DNA from 2 places in the Corynebacterium kutscheri genome. Region 1 is predicted to be linked to the other one. Evidence: riboswitches for the same ligand, from Rfam matches in the RefSeq annotation. Region 1 holds a riboswitch; the other holds the start of a gene.
What was found. A riboswitch is a leader RNA that binds a small molecule or an ion and turns the genes downstream of it on or off. The one in region 1 is predicted to bind cobalamin.
Positions count from the first base shown of each region.

Region 2: it holds a riboswitch for cobalamin, as region 1 does, so the genes downstream of both, UL82_RS04000 (ABC transporter substrate-binding protein) here and UL82_RS04695 (energy-coupling factor ABC transporter permease) in region 1, are expected to answer to the same signal.

Region 1 covers NZ_CP011312.1:1,017,529-1,022,143, reverse strand. The annotation lists rRNA gene UL82_RS04700 (16S ribosomal RNA) at 10-1,541, opposite strand; cobalamin riboswitch at 2,426-2,604, shown strand; gene UL82_RS04695 (energy-coupling factor ABC transporter permease) at 2,657-3,373, shown strand; gene UL82_RS04690 (energy-coupling factor ABC transporter substrate-binding protein) at 3,377-3,712, shown strand; gene UL82_RS04685 (energy-coupling factor transporter transmembrane component T family protein) at 3,714-4,451, shown strand; gene UL82_RS04680 (energy-coupling factor ABC transporter ATP-binding protein) at 4,433-4,615, shown strand, end outside.
Region 2 covers NZ_CP011312.1:863,195-867,809, forward strand. The annotation lists gene gatB (Asp-tRNA(Asn)/Glu-tRNA(Gln) amidotransferase subunit GatB) at 1-1,091, shown strand, start outside; gene UL82_RS03995 (YkvI family membrane protein) at 1,484-2,983, shown strand; cobalamin riboswitch at 3,269-3,465, shown strand; gene UL82_RS04000 (ABC transporter substrate-binding protein) at 3,686-4,615, shown strand, end outside.

The DNA of each region.
Region 1 (4,615 bases):
GCTCCTTAGAAAGGAGGTGATCCAGCCGCACCTTCCGGTACGGCTACCTTGTTACGACTTCGTCCCAATCGCCAATCCCACCTTCGACCACTCCCTCCACAAACGTGGTTAGGCCATGGGCTTCGGGTGTTACCAACTTTCATGACGTGACGGGCGGTGTGTACAAGGCCCGGGAACGTATTCACCGCAGCGTTGCTGATCTGCGATTACTAGCGACTCCGACTTCATGGGCTCGAGTTGCAGACCCCAATCCGAACTGAGGCCGGCTTTCAGCGATTCGCTTACCCTCACAGGCTCGCAGCGCGTTGTACCGACCATTGTAGCATGTGTGAAGCCCTGGACATAAGGGGCATGATGATTTGACGTCATCCCCACCTTCCTCCGAGTTAACCCCGGCAGTCTCTCATGAGTCCCCACCAAAATGTGCTGGCAACATAAGACAAGGGTTGCGCTCGTTGCGGGACTTAACCCAACATCTCACGACACGAGCTGACGACAACCATGCACCACCTGTATACAGACCTAAAAAGGAAAAACTATCTCTAGCCCGATCCTGTACATGTCAAGCCCAGGTAAGGTTCTTCGCGTTGCATCGAATTAATCCACATGCTCCGCCGCTTGTGCGGGCCCCCGTCAATTCCTTTGAGTTTTAGCCTTGCGGCCGTACTCCCCAGGCGGGGCGCTTAATGCGTTAGCTACGGCACGAACCCCGTGGAAGAGGCTCACACCTAGCGCCCACCGTTTACGGCATGGACTACCAGGGTATCTAATCCTGTTCGCTCCCCATGCTTTCGCTCCTCAGCGTCAGTTACTGCCCAGAGACCTGCCTTCGCCATCGGTGTTCCTCCTGATATCTGCGCATTCCACCGCTACACCAGGAATTCCAGTCTCCCCTACAGCACTCAAGTTATGCCCGTATCGCCTGCACGCCCGAAGTTAAGCCCCGGAATTTCACAGACGACGCGACAAACCACCTACGAGCTCTTTACGCCCAGTAAATCCGGACAACGCTCGCACCCTACGTATTACCGCGGCTGCTGGCACGTAGTTAGCCGGTGCTTCTTATCTAGGTACCGTCACAAAAAAGCTTCGTCCCTAGCGAAAGAGGTTTACAACCCGAAGGCCTTCAATCCCTCACGCGGCGTCGCTGCATCAGGCTTGCGCCCATTGTGCAATATTCCCCACTGCTGCCTCCCGTAGGAGTCTGGGCCGTATCTCAGTCCCAATGTGGCCGTCCACCCTCTCAGGCCGGCTACCCGTCGACGCCTTGGTAGGCCATTACCCCACCAACAAGCTGATAGGCCGCGGGCTCATCCCTAACCGAAAAAACTTTCCACCACACACACTAAAATGTGGTCCTATCCGGTATTAGACCCAGTTTCCCAAGCTTATCCCGAAGTTAGGGGCAGATCACCCACGTGTTACTCACCCGTTCGCCACTCGAGTACTCTCTTGCAAGCAAGAAAGCCTTTCCGTTCGACTTGCATGTGTTAAGCACGCCGCCAGCGTTCGTCCTGAGCCAGGATCAAACTCTCCACAAAAAATAAGAAAAATTATTGGGAAAGCCCAACAACTGGCAAAAAATAAACAAAAACAATTTTTAGTATTTAACAAGCACCCACAACCATCCCCCAGCCCCTTACCCTCAACACAATAAAATCCTAAAAACTATATTGAAGAAAAAAGATAAGAAACAAGAAAACAAATCATGGTCACTTGCCGGTCACACCACAACACCATCAGTGACATCTGATCACCACAGTATCAGGCGTAAAAACAAAAACCATTATCCCCCACCACAATAAACACATATGTGAATACGTGATAAGAAAAAGAAAATATGTGTAAAACAAAAAACAATAACACACAACACAATGACCAAACACAAACACTTATTCAGCATTCATCATTAATCACTAGATTCTGTGTGTTACATGTTGTAACAAATGATTTGGCACACTATTGAGTTCTCAAACAACCCACACCCACCACACAACAAACAATGCTTGCTGTAATAAGGTGAAATGCTGTACTACAGTCACTTTAAAAAAGTTTAAGTAATTGCAGCGAAGAAAAACCTTACAAAACTTTTCCTGTTATTGTCAAGTTTCGTTTTTCTTTGGGAAAAAATTTTTATTGTTGCCACCGTGTTTGTTTCACACAACCTTGTTTGTGTTGTGTGGTGCTCGCGGCGACTGGAACAAAGTTACACACGACTTCCCAACAACACAAATCCACAGGTCACAACATTTTTTTACACAAATAACAATCATCATTATCAAAACTTAACTAACCCTTAAAATCTTCTTGAGCAATAAAGTCCCACATTGCATGTGATATCAGCTAAGCGTGTACACAAATACCCACATTGTCAGTGAGCTTCACCATAAAACATCAATTTTTCCTCCTACGCACTAATAACACTCTATTGTTCAGTTGTTACGGTTTTAAGTGGGAATGCCAGTGAAAATCCGGCAGCGGCCCTCGCCACTGTATTTTTAGTCTTTCATATACCACTGTCGATATTCGATAGGAAGGGAAAGGCACTTGGGGTATCCCTCAAGGTAGAAGCCAGGAAACCCTTGCCGCAACGGACATATTCATCCAGGTATGCGAGGTGCATACCTTTGTCACTAAAGAAAGATCTGGTTTTCCTATGCACATTGCAGAAGGATTTCTTCCGGTCACCCATTGCGTTGCATGGGCAGCCGCTTCAACTCCGTTTGTGGTCTATGGCGCCAATCGAGTGCGTACGCAACTAAAAGAACACCCAGAAACGGGCCTACTTTTAGGCGCTGCTGGTGCATTTAGCTTTGTTCTCTCGGCAATCAAAATTCCATCAGTCACTGGTTCCTCTTCACATCCTACGGGTACCGGATTAGGAGCAGTTCTATTTAAACCACCTGTTATGGCCTTTATGGGTAGCATCGTTTTACTCTTCCAAGCACTTTTACTTGCACATGGCGGTATTACAACTCTGGGCGCAAATATTTTCTCTATGGCTATTATTGGCCCCTACGCTGGTTATGGAATCTTTTTACTCAGCCGAAAATTAGGTTCAGGCTTTGACGTCGCAGTCTTTGCTGCCGCTTTCATCGCTGATTTATCTACCTACGTTATGACAGCGCTTCAGCTTTCCCTCGCGCACCATGGAGCAGGTATCGGAAATGCCTTCGCGACTTTCCTTGCTCTTTACGCACCGACGCAACTGCCGCTTGCAATTATTGAAGCTCTCATTACGGTCATGATTTTCCGCTCTCTTCGTGTTATTGCGGATAAGGAACTCAAGGTATTGGGATTTATTTTTACACCTCACACACCTGAAAAAGCCGTCGATCCAAAAATAACCACTAGTACTACCAAAGGCGTGTAAATCATGAGTAAAAGAACAACAACTTTTCTGTTTATCGGTCTCATTGCACTTCTTGCAGCTTTCCCTATGTTCTTTAACCTTGGTAGTGAAGATATTGAAGAGCCTTTTGCTGGTACCGATGCCACAGCTGAAACACTTATCGCCGAAGAAAACCCAGATTATGAGCCCTGGTTTGAACCACTTATTGGTGAGCTTCCCGGTGAAGTAGAATCAGGATTATTTGCTCTTCAAGCAGCATTGGGAGCCGGTTTTCTAGGCTATGCCCTGGGCGTATTTCGTGGACGCAAGAACGCCGAAGACTCAGCTGTTGAAGCGATAATAAGTACTTCAGAAAACTAGAATGAACCCACTAGAGCAAGCCGCGTCGAAAAGCCCTTGGGCACAGGTTCATATTTTAGAAAAGACAGTCCTCTTCTTCGGATTAACTATTCTAAGCATTATTATGCACTCGTGGCAGGGATTTAGCCTCTTAGCTTGCATTCTTATCGCTTTGATATTGATTTCTCGTGTTCCACTGCGTGTGTATCTTTCATTGGTTCTTGCCCCAGCCACCTTTATTGCGCTGGGGCTTGGCCCACTTATTTTTGCACTCACCCCCTCAGGTTTTGTGCTTATCGACGGCGGCATATCTAACGCTATCATCGTTCTTTGCAGAAGTACTCTTGCAATGAGCTCAACCATGCTATTTGCGCTTACTACCCCGTTTCCACAAGTGCTATCTGGGCTACACAAACTACATCTTCCAGAAACACTGGTTCAAGTTATCGCACAAACTTATCGCATGTCTACCATGCTTGTTACGACCTCACAGGTTATGTGGCAAGCTAGTGCCCAACGGCTTGGACAACGAACTTTTTTGATCTGGATTCACTCAGTAGCACATCAGGCAGCGTCATTATTTGTGATCTCTTTTACCCGCGCTAGACGTATGCAAGATGGCATTCAACTACGCGGCGATCTCAATTATGCCCTCACCTATGGAACGCATTTTCACTCACAACCACCCCGGCTTTGTTTAGTGCTTTTTTATCTTCTTGGATTCATTGTTTTAGGAATACTATGCCGCTTATTTCTTTAGCTCATGTCAGCTTTGCACACCCCAATGCCCCATCAACTTTCCAAGATATATCTATTGATATACATGTTGGTGACCGCATTGCTTTACTTGGCGCTAACGGTAGCGGTAAGTCCACACTCATGAAACTCATGTGCACTGCTCTGCGTCCTAAAACTGGCAGTGTC
Region 2 (4,615 bases), 150 kb from region 1:
TGGAAGAAGACACCGGAAAATTAACTCACTTAGGTGGTGCCGGTGGTCGAATTCATGGTGCTACTGCTTCCTTAGTGGATTGCAACCGTGCCGGCATTCCATTAATTGAGATCGTTACTAAGCCGATTATTGGAGCTGGTGATCGGGCACCAGAAATCGCTCGTGCCTATGTGGCCGCGCTCCGTGATCTTATGAAGGCTCTTGGCGTTTCTGATGCTCGCATGGATCAAGGTTCTATGCGTTGCGACGCCAATGTTTCTCTGCGTCCTATTGGTCAAGAAGAATTTGGTACCCGTACCGAAACTAAGAACATTAACTCTCTAAAATCTGTGGAACAAGCAGTGCGCTTTGAAATGCAGCGTCAAGCGCAGGTGCTAGAAGATGGCGGTGAGATTGTTCAAGAGACGCGTCACTATCAAGAAACTGATGGCACAACTTCTAAAGGACGCCCTAAAGAAACTGCTGAGGATTACCGTTATTTCAATGATCCTGATTTGCCACCAGTAATCGCGCCTCGAGAATGGGTGGAAGAAATTCGCGCTACCTTGCCGGAATTGCCTTGGGTACGCCGTGCTCGGATCCAAGCTGAGTGGGGTCTGAAAGATGAAGAAATGCGTGACTTGGTTAATGCTGGCGCACTAGAATTGATCATTCAGACCACTGAGGCTGGGGCATCTGCGGCTGAAGCGCGTAGCTGGTGGGTATCGTATCTTTCCCAAAAAGCTAATGAGCGTTCAGTAGAACTTGAAACCCTGCCAATTACTCCGCTACAAGTAGCAGAGGTGGCAGAACTAGTAAAGGCCGGCAAACTTACTAATAAACTAGCTCGTCAGGCAGTTGATGGAGTGTTGGCTGGCGAAGGTAGTGTTACTGAAGTTATTGCGGCACGTGGGCTGGAAGTTGTTCGTGATGATGGCGCTATTGAGGCAGCTGTTGAAGAAGCTTTGGCAGCAAATCCTGATATCGTCGAAAAGTACAAGGCAGGAAATACCAAGGTTACTGGCGCAATCGTTGGTGCAGTAATGAAAGCAACCAAGGGCAAGGCAGATCCCGCACAGGTTAACAAGCTCATTGCTGAAAAATTAGCCTAATTCTTATACAACGATGCCATGGATTGGGATCGTCGATAAGCAATTACTCTAACAATAAAAGGTTAGTACCTACTGGCAACCTAATAGGTACTAACCTTTTTCGGTTAGATACACCGAAGCAAGCTTGATAGTAGTAGATTCGCTATCTATATGTTGAACAGGTAACTTAGGCATAGCGACGAATTTTTCGCTATCCTTGATTATTGATTGCTCTTTTCATGTGGTTATCCCACATCTTGTGCCAGTAGTAACCGAGATGAGATATTTCGGAACCTGTGCATTAAAGCGCCCCATGGTTGTAACACCATAGGCTCGCCCTCGCAGAGAGTCTGCGCTTGTGGCGAAAAAGAAAAGAACATCAAAGAGAATAGTTCAAGGATCGTTTTCTTTTTATGTCTATCGCACGTTCGATTGGAATATCCCTGTCTTTTGTTGGCCTACTAGTAGGGGCTGGTTTTGCTTCTGGCCAAGAAGTAATGCAATATTTTGTATCTTTTGGCAGCAGTGGAATTTGGGGCATGCTGTTAGCTGGTAGCATTATGGCAGTAGCTGGAACTGTATTTTTGCAGTTGGGAAGCTATTTCCAGGCTAGTGAACACAATGTAGTATTTTCTTCGGTAGCTCACCCGGTAGTAAGCAAATTCCTCGATTTTTCAGTTGTGGTCACGCTTTTTTCTATTGGTTTTGTTATGTTGGCCGGTGCTGGTAGCAATCTTGAGCAGCAATGGGGTTTTCCTACCTGGGTGGGATCGGCATTAATGCTGATATTGGTGCTGGCATGTGGCATGTTAGATGTTGATAAGGTTAGCCGAGTTATCGGCGGAATTACGCCACTGATTATCATTGCGGTGCTAGTAGTTGGAATTTATTCGCTGCTACATCTACCGGGTAATTTTGGCGAGGTATTCCAGGTAGCAGAAGCGATGGAATCGCCATTGCCTAATTGGTGGATTTCAGCACTGAATTACTCTGGTTTAGCGCTCATTTTAGCCGTATCAATGTCTCTTGTTATCGGCGGCGACAATTTAAATCCCCAAGAAGCAGGCCTGGGTGGCTTACTTGGCGGGATTATGTATGCGCTGCTTATGGCTGTAGCCACTTTCTCTTTGCTGGTCAATATTAATATTGTTGGCAACGCGGATATGCCGTTATTAGCAATAGTTAATGAGATCCATCCGATCTTGGGCATCATTATGGCGATCATTATTTATCTGATGATCTTTAATACCGCCATCGGCATGTTTTATGCTCTCGGTCGTAGGCTTTCTGCACGTAAACCAGAAAACTACCGGAAGATTTTCATCATTGGTTGCCTGGCTGGTTTTGCTATTAGTTTTGCAGGGTTTAAAGTGCTCATGCAGTATGTATATCCAGTGTTAGGGTATATCGGCATTGCGCTTATTATCGTGTTAATGGCTGCCTGGTTACGTGGATTTAGTCAGATCAAAGAAGAAGCACAGCGTCGAGCCCGAGTTCGAGCACTACTAAGTTTGCGTCTGCGCCCAGATCGTCACTACACCGCAGAAAATGCTGAAGAATTGGGGGCAATTATGCAGGAATCCAATCTAGAAGATGAGGAACTTTTCGATACTGCTTTAAATGAAGTTTCTCAAAGTCTTGATAGTGATGGTGAAGTGCACTTTAGCTTAGACGAGTTTGAATCTGATGAATATCAGGTTGAAGAGTTAACCGATACAACCAGTTTTGTCTCCGAAGAAGATTTACCTGATGAGGCGTTAGTCGAGGAAGATGAGCAACTCGGTGGAGAAGAAATACATTCTGCGGAATATCATATGACCGACGCGCAAGGCCAAGTGGTGGAGTTTACTGTCCATGGCGAGCCTGAGCGTGGACAGGTTCCGGTAGCCGATAGTAATAAGGAAAAGTTTTAATCCTGATAAGAGCTCAATATTACCCCTTTAAGTGGTGAGGATTAGCTCACTTTTTATTACGCCCTTACGTACTTGTAAACGCAATTTGGATTGCGTTTTAAGCTGTTGGGGGTATTTTTTACCGGATTTTTGTTAAAAAATACCCCTGAATATAGAACTACAAGATTTGTACTTATCCACCCGTTTTCAGTTAATAAATAGTTGAAAACGGCCACTTTTACACAAACTGAGGTACCTTTGTAATGTTGGCATGTAACGGTACCGATATGTTATCAGTATCGCATGCTAGCGCATGAGTGCTCTGGTGCATTGATCAGCCTAGAGAGAATTCGGTGAAAATCCGAAGCGGTCCCGCCACTGTTAAAAGGAAGCATACGCACAAGAAAGTGATCATAAGCCACTGGCTTTAATTAAGCTGGGAAGGCAGTGGGTATGTGTTTGACCTTTAAAGCCAGGAGAACTGCTGGAGCACTATCGAGATCTTAGGATAAGAGTTTGTCTTGGGGATCGACTTTTTATCGCTTAGTGGTGCGTGGAAACACTATTAAGTAGATGATTAGACGGTGCTATCTTCAGCAAGACAGCTTGTGTACGTGGTGGTTCTTTCTAATGATGCTCGACAAAATGCGCGGCACTGGAGCAAGGGGAGTGCCTGCGCATTTTTCTTTGCCCAGTTCACATTTTGAACTAGTGGGAGAAAAAATGAAGAAGTCAATGAAGGCTATCACCGCAGTTGTTATAAGTGCTGCGGTAGCGCTGAGCGCTTGCAGTGTCGAAGACGTCAGCTCAAATAGTGATGGCAAACACCTTAATCTAGAGCTTGTTTATCATGCGAACACCGAAGATCCACACTTGGTAGCTTATCCTTTTTTCTTAAATTCGGGTGCCTTAGAAACTTTGGTGGCTGTTAACCCAGATACTAAAGAAATTGAACCAAAGCTAGCTACTTCCTGGGAAAGCGAAGATGCACAACATTGGACTTTTCAAATCCGGGAAAATGTAACTTTTCATAATGGCACCGCATTGGATGCCGAGGTAGTTAAAGCAAATATTGAGTCTGCTATTGCCGCTAATCCAGCATTAGCTAAAACTCTTAATATTGAGTCAATGACTGCCCAGGGGCACAAACTAGAGATCACCACAACTACTCAGTATGCTTCGTTACCATCGCAATTTGCTCATTACAATGCGGTGATAGTTGATCCTAATGCTAATGAAAGCTACCCAGTGGGTACCGGAGCGTTTAAGTTCACGAGTTTTTCAACGACTGGTGATTCCGAATTAGTGCGTTTCGAGGACTACTGGGATGGCATTGCACGACTAGATTCAGTCACCCTGAGCGCGAATGAGGATGTGAATTCCCGGCTATTAGCATTACAGTCCGGTCAGGTAGATATTGCGCATCGGTTAAGTCTGGAAAATATTGATTCATTGCGCAACATTGCCGGTATTGAGGTCGAAACCGTCCCTGGAACTCGTACCTATGACTTAATGTATAACCTAGCTGGTAGTACTAATGGGGAACTTTTTAATAAACTTGAGTTCCGCAAAGGCATTGATGCTTTACTTGATCGCGAATCTATGGTTAATACCATTTTGAAGGGCAATGGCGAGATTGGAACCAGCCCTATG